Regions from separate parts of the Pseudomonas sp. FW305-3-2-15-C-LB1 genome, predicted to be linked through region 2. Evidence: predicted binding sites of a transcription regulator. Region 2 holds the regulator's gene; the other holds the start of a gene.

Region 1 (4,419 bases), 150 kb from region 2:
CACCCGTGACGCTGATCCTGGCCCACGGCGCCGGTGCACCGATGGACTCATCCTTTATGAGCGATATGGCTGCACGCCTTGCCGGGCATGGCGTCAACGTGTTGCGCTTCGAGTTTCCCTACATGGCCCAGCGCCGGGTTGACGGCGGTAAACGCCCGCCCAACCCGGCCCCGAAGCTACTCGAATGCTGGCGTGAGGTGTATGCCGAGGTGCGACGTCATGTCGCTGGGAAACTGGCCATTGGCGGCAAGTCCATGGGCGGGCGCATGGCCAGTTTGCTGGCTGATGAATTGGGTGCCAATGGGCTGGTGTGCCTGGGCTATCCGTTCTATGCGGTGGGCAAGCCGGAAAAGCCACGCGTCGAACATCTGGTCGGGCTGAAGACGCCAACCTTGATCGTGCAGGGCGAGCGCGATGCACTGGGCAATCGGGCGGCGGTGGAAGGGTATGAGCTGTCGCCGAGCATCGAGGTGATGTGGCTGGTGGCGGGGGATCATGACTTGAAGCCGTTGAAGGCGTCGGGATTCAGTCATGAGCAGCATCTGGAAGCCGCGGCAGTGGGGGTGGCTGGGTTTTTGGCTGGCCTATAGGGCCTCATCGGGGCGGCGCGACGCTTCGACAAGCCCCTCCCACACTTGACCGTGTTCTCACATTCCAATTGTGAACACAGTCAAAGGTGGAGGGGGCTTGCCCCCGATAGCGACCTACCGGTTGAACCGCTCCACCAGCGAGTACTGAGTATTGGCGGTATGCGTCAGCTCTTCACTCAACTGCGCCGAGTTCAGCGCCTGCTCCGAGGTCTGGTCCGCCAACAGCGCAATGGTGCTGATGTTGCGGCTGATCTCTTCGGCCACCGAGCTTTGCTCTTCGGTGGCAGCCGCGATCTGGGTAGTCATATCGGTGATATGCGCCACCGCTTCACTGATGCCCACCAACGCCTGGTCCGCTTCCATCACCCGCGCTACACCTTCTTCGGCCTGGCGATGCCCGGCGTCCATGGTTTGCACGGCGGCAGCGGCGGTCTGCTGCAGCTTGGCGATCAATGCATGGATCTGCCCGGTTGACTCGGCGGTACGCTGGGCCAGTTGGCGGACTTCATCGGCCACCACCGCAAAACCACGGCCCATCTCCCCGGCACGCGCCGCTTCGATGGCGGCGTTGAGCGCCAGCAGGTTGGTCTGGTCGGCAATGCCCTTGATCACGTCGACCACACCGCCGATTTCATCGCTGTCCTTGGCCAACTGGGTCACAGTCACACCGGTCTCACCCACAGCCACGGACAGACGCTGGATCGCCTCGCGGGTTTCCCCGGCGATATCGCGGCCGCGACCGGTCAGGCGGTTGGCCTCTTGGGTCGCATCTGCCGTGCGCTGCACATGGCTGGCGACTTCCTGGGTAGTCGCCGCCATCTGGTTGACCGCCGTGGCCACCTGCTCGGTCTCGACGCGCTGGCGTTCCAGGCCGCTGGAGCTGTTATGGGCCAGGGTGTTGGACTGCGCGGCCTGGTCGTTGAGGTGCTCGGCAGTGTCCTGCAAACGCGTAAGGCAGGTCTTCAGACGCGCCTCCTGGCTGAGGATCGACATTTCCAGGCGCGCCTGGGCGCCACGGCTGTCGGTGTACATCTGCGCGATCAGCGGGTCGGAGGTAGTCTGCTCGGCCAGGCGCAGCAAACGCTTGAGGCCGCGCTGTTGCCAGCTCAGGCCGAGCAGGCCCAGCGGCACCGACAGCCCCGCCGCCAGGGCAAAGCCCCAGTGGGAGTTGAGCGAAGCGCCAATCATGAAACTCAACTGACTCACCAGGATAAACGGCAGCCAGTCCTGCAACACCGGCAACCACTTGTCCCGCTGAGGGATCGCCGACTTGCCCTGGTTGATGCGTTGGTAGAGCGCTTCGGCCCGGCGGATCTGCTCGGCGGTGGGCTTGATGCGCACCGATTCGTAGCCGACCACCTGGTTGCCTTCGAAAACCGGCGTCACATAGGCGTTAACCCAGTAGTGGTCACCGGTCTTGCAGCGATTCTTGACAATGCCCATCCATGGCAAGCCTTGTTTGAGCGTTGACCACATGTGCGCGAACACCGCCGCCGGAACGTCCGGGTGACGCACCAGGTTGTGCGGGGCACGCACCAGTTCGTCGCGAGAGAACCCACTGATTTCGACGAAGGCGTCGTTGCAGTAGGTGATCACGCCTTTGGCATCTGTGGTGGAGATCAACCGTTGCTGAGCGGGGAAGGTACGTTCGCGCTGGGTAACGGGTTGGTTATTACGCATGATTGTTCAATCCGCAAGGCTTTCAGGGGGTATCGGCAAGAACGGCGGTTTATTTAACTTATTTTTGCAACAATCGACGGGGTGCACGTTCCCCAGCAGGAGATCAACCGGCCAGCATCGGGTAGGTAAACAACCCGAAGTGAAGCAGATTCAAGCCAAAGTGCGTGGCCACCGCTGCGCCCAGGCCGCCAAACCGATAGGCCAGGCCGTAACCCACCCCGGCGATGCTCGCCAGCAATACCCAATGCCAGCCTGCGCCGATGTGCACCAGGCCGAACAGCAGCGAGGCCAGAAGCAGCGCCAGGTTCTCGCCGTAAGGGAGGTGTTTGAAACGTCGGCTCAAACCGCCCTGTACGTAACCCCGGAACAGGGCTTCTTCCACCAGCGTCACCAGCAGCAGGTTATTAAGTACCCAGAGCCAGGCCTGTTCCGGCCATTTCGGTGCCCAACTGATCACGCCCAGCAACGCCGCTCCGCCGAGGGCGGCGATGGCGGTGAGGGTCAACGCCAGGGCGGCCACGCAGATCGACAAACGCAACGAACGCCGCGCCACAATCCACGGGCAGGCCAGCAACAGCCAGAAGCCGATCAGCGGTTTGTCCTGGTTCAGGTACATCGAGAAGGGTACTGCATCTTCGGTGAAGCGCTGCGGGGCAATGCCACGCCCGTTATAGAAGCCGGGCAACCAGTGCATCGCCAGGCTCAGGGACAGTACGATAAACAACCCGTGGCCCAGGTAGCGTGCCCACGGCGTGCGTTGCTGGCGTACGGCGTAGCCGGCAATCAGCAGCAGGGCGACGGACACGCCCGCCAGCGCGCCCAATTGCCCGTAGATCAAGGCCAGTAGATAGCCAATGGAAAGAAGCGCCAGGTACAGCCAGGGCAATGCGATCATGGGAAATCCTTGGGAAAAACTGGGCGGCATTATAGCGATCTGTCCTACGGGCCCCACATGAAACTCCTCCATTCAGAGTGATTGCAAAACCTATCACCGGCTGGTTATAGTCCGAGCCTCTTCATCCCTTCACACAAGATCAGCCCATGCCTGCTTCCCAGCGCACAGCGGTAGTCGATTCAGCGGTCAACGCTGCGGTCGTGCCGTGCGGGGACAAGCAGCCTGCGCAGATCAGTCACTACCCTCCACCTGTCAGCAGCACGTCGGTGTACGCAGTCGTATCACCGCCGGGTGTTGGTATTGCGGGCTGATCATCTGATCGCTGTTCCCGTCTGCCCGCCTGAAAAAAACCTAATGCATTTCAGCGTCTGCTGAATCGGCTTTTTTTGCCTGATGACAGGTGGTAACCATGTCTGTTTTTTCGAAACAATCCGTGGCCGCGGCGGCCTCGACGAGCCTGTTTGTCCTGCTGTGGAGCAGTGGGGCGATCTTCTCCAAATGGGGCCTGGCCCACGCGTCACCCTTTGCGTTTCTGCTGATCCGTTTTGCCATTGCCCTCGGGGGCCTGGTGGTGCTGATACCGATCCTCAAGTTGAAACTGCCGCGCCCCGGCAAGCCACTGTTATACGCAGCGGCGACGGGGTTGGTGTTGTTGGGTGCCTACCAGATTTTCTATCTGTTGGCCCTGGACCTCAATGTCACCCCCGGCGTGATGGCAACCATCATGGGCGTACAGCCGATCCTCACCGTGGTGCTGATGGAGCGCCAGCGTTCTTTCAGCCGTGTGCTCGGCCTGGGCCTCGGGTTGGCGGGGCTGATCATGGTGGTGTATCAAGGCATCGGCCTCTCTGGCATGTCCCTGGCGGGCATGCTGTTCGGGTTGCTGGCCCTGGCCAGCATGACCTTTGGCTCGATCATGCAGAAACGCATCACCGACGAGCCCTTGGGCACGCTGCCGGTGCAGTACCTGGCGGGGTTGCTGCTGTGTTCGGTGTTTGTGCCGTTCCAGCCGTTCCATTTTGAACACAGCAGCAGCTTTTACCTGCCGGTGCTGTGGATGGGCTTGGTGGTGTCGTTGCTGGCCACGCTGTTGCTGTACCGCCTGATCGCCCGGAGCAACCTGGTGAATGTCACCAGTCTGTTCTATCTGGTGCCAGCGGTGACGGCGGTGATGGACTACCTGATCTTTGGCAATAGGCTTGGGATGTTGAGCCTGTTGGGGATGGGGTTGATCATCATCGGTTTGGTGTTTGT
Region 2 (4,419 bases):
GCAGCCGCAGCGGCGGGTGCCACGGCGTCGGCCGCGAACTGACCTTTGCCATGCAACTGGTCGAGCAGCGATTCGAACTCAGCGTCAGTGATGTCTTCGCTGGTCGGTGCGGCGACCGGCGCGGCCGGTGCTTGCGCCTCGGCCTTGACGGCACTGAGGGAGTTGAGCAGCTGTTCGAATTCGCTGTCGGTCACATCCGGTTCGGCCTCAACCACAGGCTCCGGCGCGGCTTCAACCACCGGTGCGGCCGACGTGTCGGCAGGCTCCGCATAGCGCGCCAGGGCGGCCAGCAGTTCCGGGGTCGCCGCCGTGATCGGGGCACGCTCACGCACCTCGCTGAACATGCCGTTGACCGCATCCAGTGCTTCGAGAATCACGTCCATCAACTCCGAATCAACGTGACGCTCACCCTTGCGCAGGATGTCGAACACGTTCTCGGCGATGTGGCAGCACTCCACCAGCTCATGGAGCTGGAGGAAGCCGGCGCCCCCTTTTACAGTGTGAAAACCGCGAAAAATTGCATTGAGCAGGTTCGCATCATCCGGTCGGCTTTCCAGCTCGACCAGTTGCTCGGACAACTGCTCTAAAATTTCGCCGGCCTCTACAAGGAAATCCTGAAGGATTTCTTCATCGGCGCCGAAGCTCATGTGGGTGCTCCTTAGAAGCCTAAACTGGATAACAGGTCATCGACATCATCTTGACCCGATACAACGTCTTCACGTTTATCGGCATGAATCTGCGGACCTTCACCCTTGGCGAGATGTTTTTGTGGATCTTTTTCCGAGAGGATCGCTTCGCGGTCATGTTCGATGCCAGCGAAACGGTCAACCTGGCCTGCCATAAGCACCAATTTGAGCAAGTTGCTTTCCACTTCGGTGACCAACTGGGTCACACGCTTGATCACCTGACCGGTGAGGTCCTGGTAATCCTGGGCCAGCAGAATGTCGTTGAGGTTGCTGGAAACCGTACGGTTTTCCTGCTCGCTGCGTGACAGGAAACCGTCGACCCGACGCGCCAACTCGCGAAACTCCTCGGCCCCCACTTCCCGGCGCATGAAGCGGCCCCAGTCGTGGCTCAGGGCCTGGGCTTCAGTGGCCATGCCGTTGACCAGGGGCGTGGCGTTTTCCACCAGGTCCATGGTGCGGTTGGCCGCCGCCTCAGTCAGCCTGACCACATAGGACAGGCGTTCGGTGGCATCGGTGATTTGCGAGATTTCTTCGGCCTGGGGCATGTGCGGGTCAATCTGGAAATTGACGATCGCACTGTGCAGCTCGCGTGTGAGCTTGCCCACTTCCTGGTACAGGCCGCGGTCACGGGTCTGGTTGAGCTCATGGATTAACTGCACCGCGTCGCCGAACTGGCCTCTTTCAAGGCTGTCGACCAACTGGTGAGCATGCTTTTTCAGGGTCGACTCGAAGTCTCCCTGTGACGTTTCTTTATGCTCCATAGCTCCCCCGCGATGGCATTAGCCGTGGATGCGTTCGAAGATTTTTTCGATCTTCTCTTTCAAGGCCAATGCCGTGAATGGCTTGACCACGTAACCGTTGACCCCGGCCTGGGCGGCTTCGATGATCTGCTCACGCTTGGCTTCGGCGGTGACCATCAGCACAGGCAGGCTGCGCAGCTTTTCGTCAGCGCGCACGTGGCGCAGCAAGTCGATACCGGTCATGCCCGGCATGTTCCAGTCTGTTACCAGAAAGTCGATGCTCCCGCTGTTGAGGATCGGAATGGCCGTAATGCCGTCATCCGCCTCGACCGTGTTTGTGAACCCAAGGTCACGCAACAGGTTTTTTATGATCCGCCGCATCGTTGAGAAGTCATCAACGATGAGGATTTTCATGTTCTTGTCCAATTCGACCTCCAAGCAGTCTTAAACGCGCCCAGCACCTGGACGCGCCATTTCAATCAACAGGCATTACACAAAAAGGACTGCCGGGGGCACCACGGGTCGAACCCGCGAAGGCCGGTTGCCCTCGCGGTATCGTCTGCAGTGTCCCCACACTGCCTGTTCAGCGCGCTCGCCACTCTCCCAAACGCCCCCGCAAGCGGGCTGCGCACTGGCTGTGCAACTGGCTGACCCGCGATTCGCTGACACCCAGGACCTCACCGATTTCCTTGAGGTTCAGCTCTTCGTCGTAGTACAGCGCCAACACCAGCCGCTCACGCTCCGGCAAATTGGCAATCGCGTCCGCCAACGCTCCCTGGAAACGCTCATCTTCCAGGTCACGCGATGGCTCCATATGAGCACTCGCGCCGTCCTCGTGCAGCCCTTCATGTTCGCCGTCCTGCAACAGGTCGTCGAAACTGAACAGGCGGCTGCCCAAGGTATCGTTCAAAATCCCGTAGTAATCGTCGAGACTCAATTGGAGTTCGGCCGCAACTTCGTGATCTTTAGCGTCGCGACCGGTTTTTGCTTCAATTGCGCGAATTGCGTCACTGACCATGCGTGTGTTGCGGTGTACCGAACGCGGCGCCCAGTCACCTTTGCGCACTTCATCGAGCATCGCGCCACGGATGCGGATGCCCGCATACGTCTCGAAACTCGCCCCCTTGCTCGCGTCGTATTTGGTCGACACTTCGAGCAGGCCGATCATGCCCGCCTGGATCAGGTCTTCGACCTGCACGCTGGCGGGCAGGCGTGCCAGCAGGTGATAGGCAATGCGCTTGACCAGGGGCGCGTAGCGCTCGATCAACTCGCCCTGGCTGTCACGGGCAGACTTCTTGTAAGCGTTGTAGCCGGTCGCTGTCATAGCACGGGTCCTGCGCTCGTCTGATGCACCAATCGCTCGACGAAAAACTCCAGATGCCCCCGGGGGTTGGCGGGCAACGGCCAGGTATCGACCTTCTGGGCAATAGCCTTGAACGCCAGTGCACACTTGGAACGAGGGAATGCTTCGTAGACTGCACGCTGCTTTTGCACAGCCTTGCGCACACACTCGTCGTAGGGAACTGCGCCGACGTATTGTAAGGCGACATCGAGGAAACGATCCGTGACCTTGGTCAACTTGGCGAACAGGTTGCGCCCTTCCTGCGGACTCTGGGCCATGTTGGCCAGGACGCGGAAGCGGTTCATGCCGTAATCACGGTTAAGCAGTTTGATCAGGGCGTAGGCGTCGGTGATCGAGGTGGGTTCATCGCAGACCACCAGCAACACTTCCTGCGCGGCGCGCACGAAGCTGACCACGGATTCGCCGATCCCGGCGGCGGTGTCGATCACCAGCACGTCGAGGTTGTCGCCGATGTCACTGAAGGCCTGGATCAGGCCGGCATGCTGCGCCGGGCTCAGGTGCACCATGCTCTGGGTGCCGGAGGCGGCCGGGACGATGCGGATGCCACCGGGACCTTGCAGCAGCACATCGCGCAGCTCACAACGGCCCTCGATCACATCGGCAAGGGTGTGCTTGGGCGTCAGCCCCAGCAGAACGTCGACGTTCGCCAACCCCAGGTCAGCATCCAGCAGCATGACGCGACGGCCAAGCTCTGCCAGGGCCAGGGACAAATTCACTGACACGTTAGTTTTTCCGACGCCACCTTTGCCGCCGGTCACCGCGATCACCTGTACGGGATGCATGCTGCCCATTTTATTTCTTTACCTTGTCTTGCTTAGACGCAGGCTACATGGCTTGGCCGCGTGAATCGCTTGCAGACCATCGATGTAGATACTTTTCACGGTGTTCATACCGTCCTCAACCTACCCGCTTCGCCGGGTTGTGGTAGAGGTCGGCGAACATATCGGCCATCGCTTCCTCGCTAGGCTCGTCTTGCATTTGCACGCTGACTGCACGGCTGACCAACTGATGACGGCGCGGCAGATGCAGATCATCCGGGATCCGCGGCCCGTCGGTCAGGTAGGCGACCGGCAATTCATGACTGATGGCCAGGCTCAGCACCTCGCCCAGGCTCGCGGTTTCGTCGAGCTTGGTGAGGATGCAACCGGCCAGGCCGCAGCGCTTGTAACTATGATACGCAGCGGTAAGAACCTGTTTCTGGCTGGTGGTTGCAAGCACCAGGTAATTTTTCGACTTGATGCCACGCCCGGCCAGGCTTTCCAACTGCATGCGCAAGGCCGGGTCGCTGGCTTGCAGGCCGGCGGTATCGATCAGCACCACGCGCTTGCGCAGCAGCGGGTCGAGGGCGTTGGCCAGGGACTGGCCCGGGTCGACATGGGTCACCGGCACATTGAGAATGCGGCCCAGGGTCTTGAGCTGCTCCTGGGCACCAATACGGTAGCTGTCCATGCTCACCAGCGCGATATTCTGAGCGCCGTACTTGAGCACGTAACGGGCGGCCAGCTTGGCCAGGGTGGTGGTCTTGCCCATGCCGGCAGGGCCGACCATGGCGATCACACCGCCCTCTTCCAGGGGTTCGATTTCCGGGGTGGCGATCATCCGCGCCAGATGGGCCAGCAACATGCGCCAG

The links. Region 2 encodes FliA, which starts transcription of late flagellar genes. Its sites were predicted from a motif close to CTAAAGTTTNNNNNNNNNNNGCCGNTAA; they were not measured.
Region 1: the regulator FliA is predicted to act here: its motif matches at 2,300-2,327, upstream of AC3WP7_RS05720 (methyl-accepting chemotaxis protein).

The regions. Positions count from the first base shown of each region.
Region 1 covers NZ_JBYSZX010000002.1:416,768-421,186, reverse strand. The annotation lists gene AC3WP7_RS05725 (alpha/beta family hydrolase) at 1-590, shown strand, start outside; gene AC3WP7_RS05720 (methyl-accepting chemotaxis protein) at 705-2,270, opposite strand; gene AC3WP7_RS05715 (CPBP family intramembrane glutamic endopeptidase) at 2,374-3,165, opposite strand; gene AC3WP7_RS05710 (DMT family transporter) at 3,575-4,419, shown strand, end outside.
Region 2 covers NZ_JBYSZX010000002.1:266,652-271,070, forward strand. The annotation lists gene AC3WP7_RS05015 (chemotaxis protein CheA) at 1-647, opposite strand, end outside; gene AC3WP7_RS05020 (protein phosphatase CheZ) at 659-1,447, opposite strand; gene AC3WP7_RS05025 (chemotaxis response regulator CheY) at 1,466-1,840, opposite strand; gene fliA (RNA polymerase sigma factor FliA) at 2,010-2,750, opposite strand; gene fleN (flagellar synthesis regulator FleN) at 2,747-3,580, opposite strand; gene flhF (flagellar biosynthesis GTPase FlhF) at 3,687-4,419, opposite strand, start outside.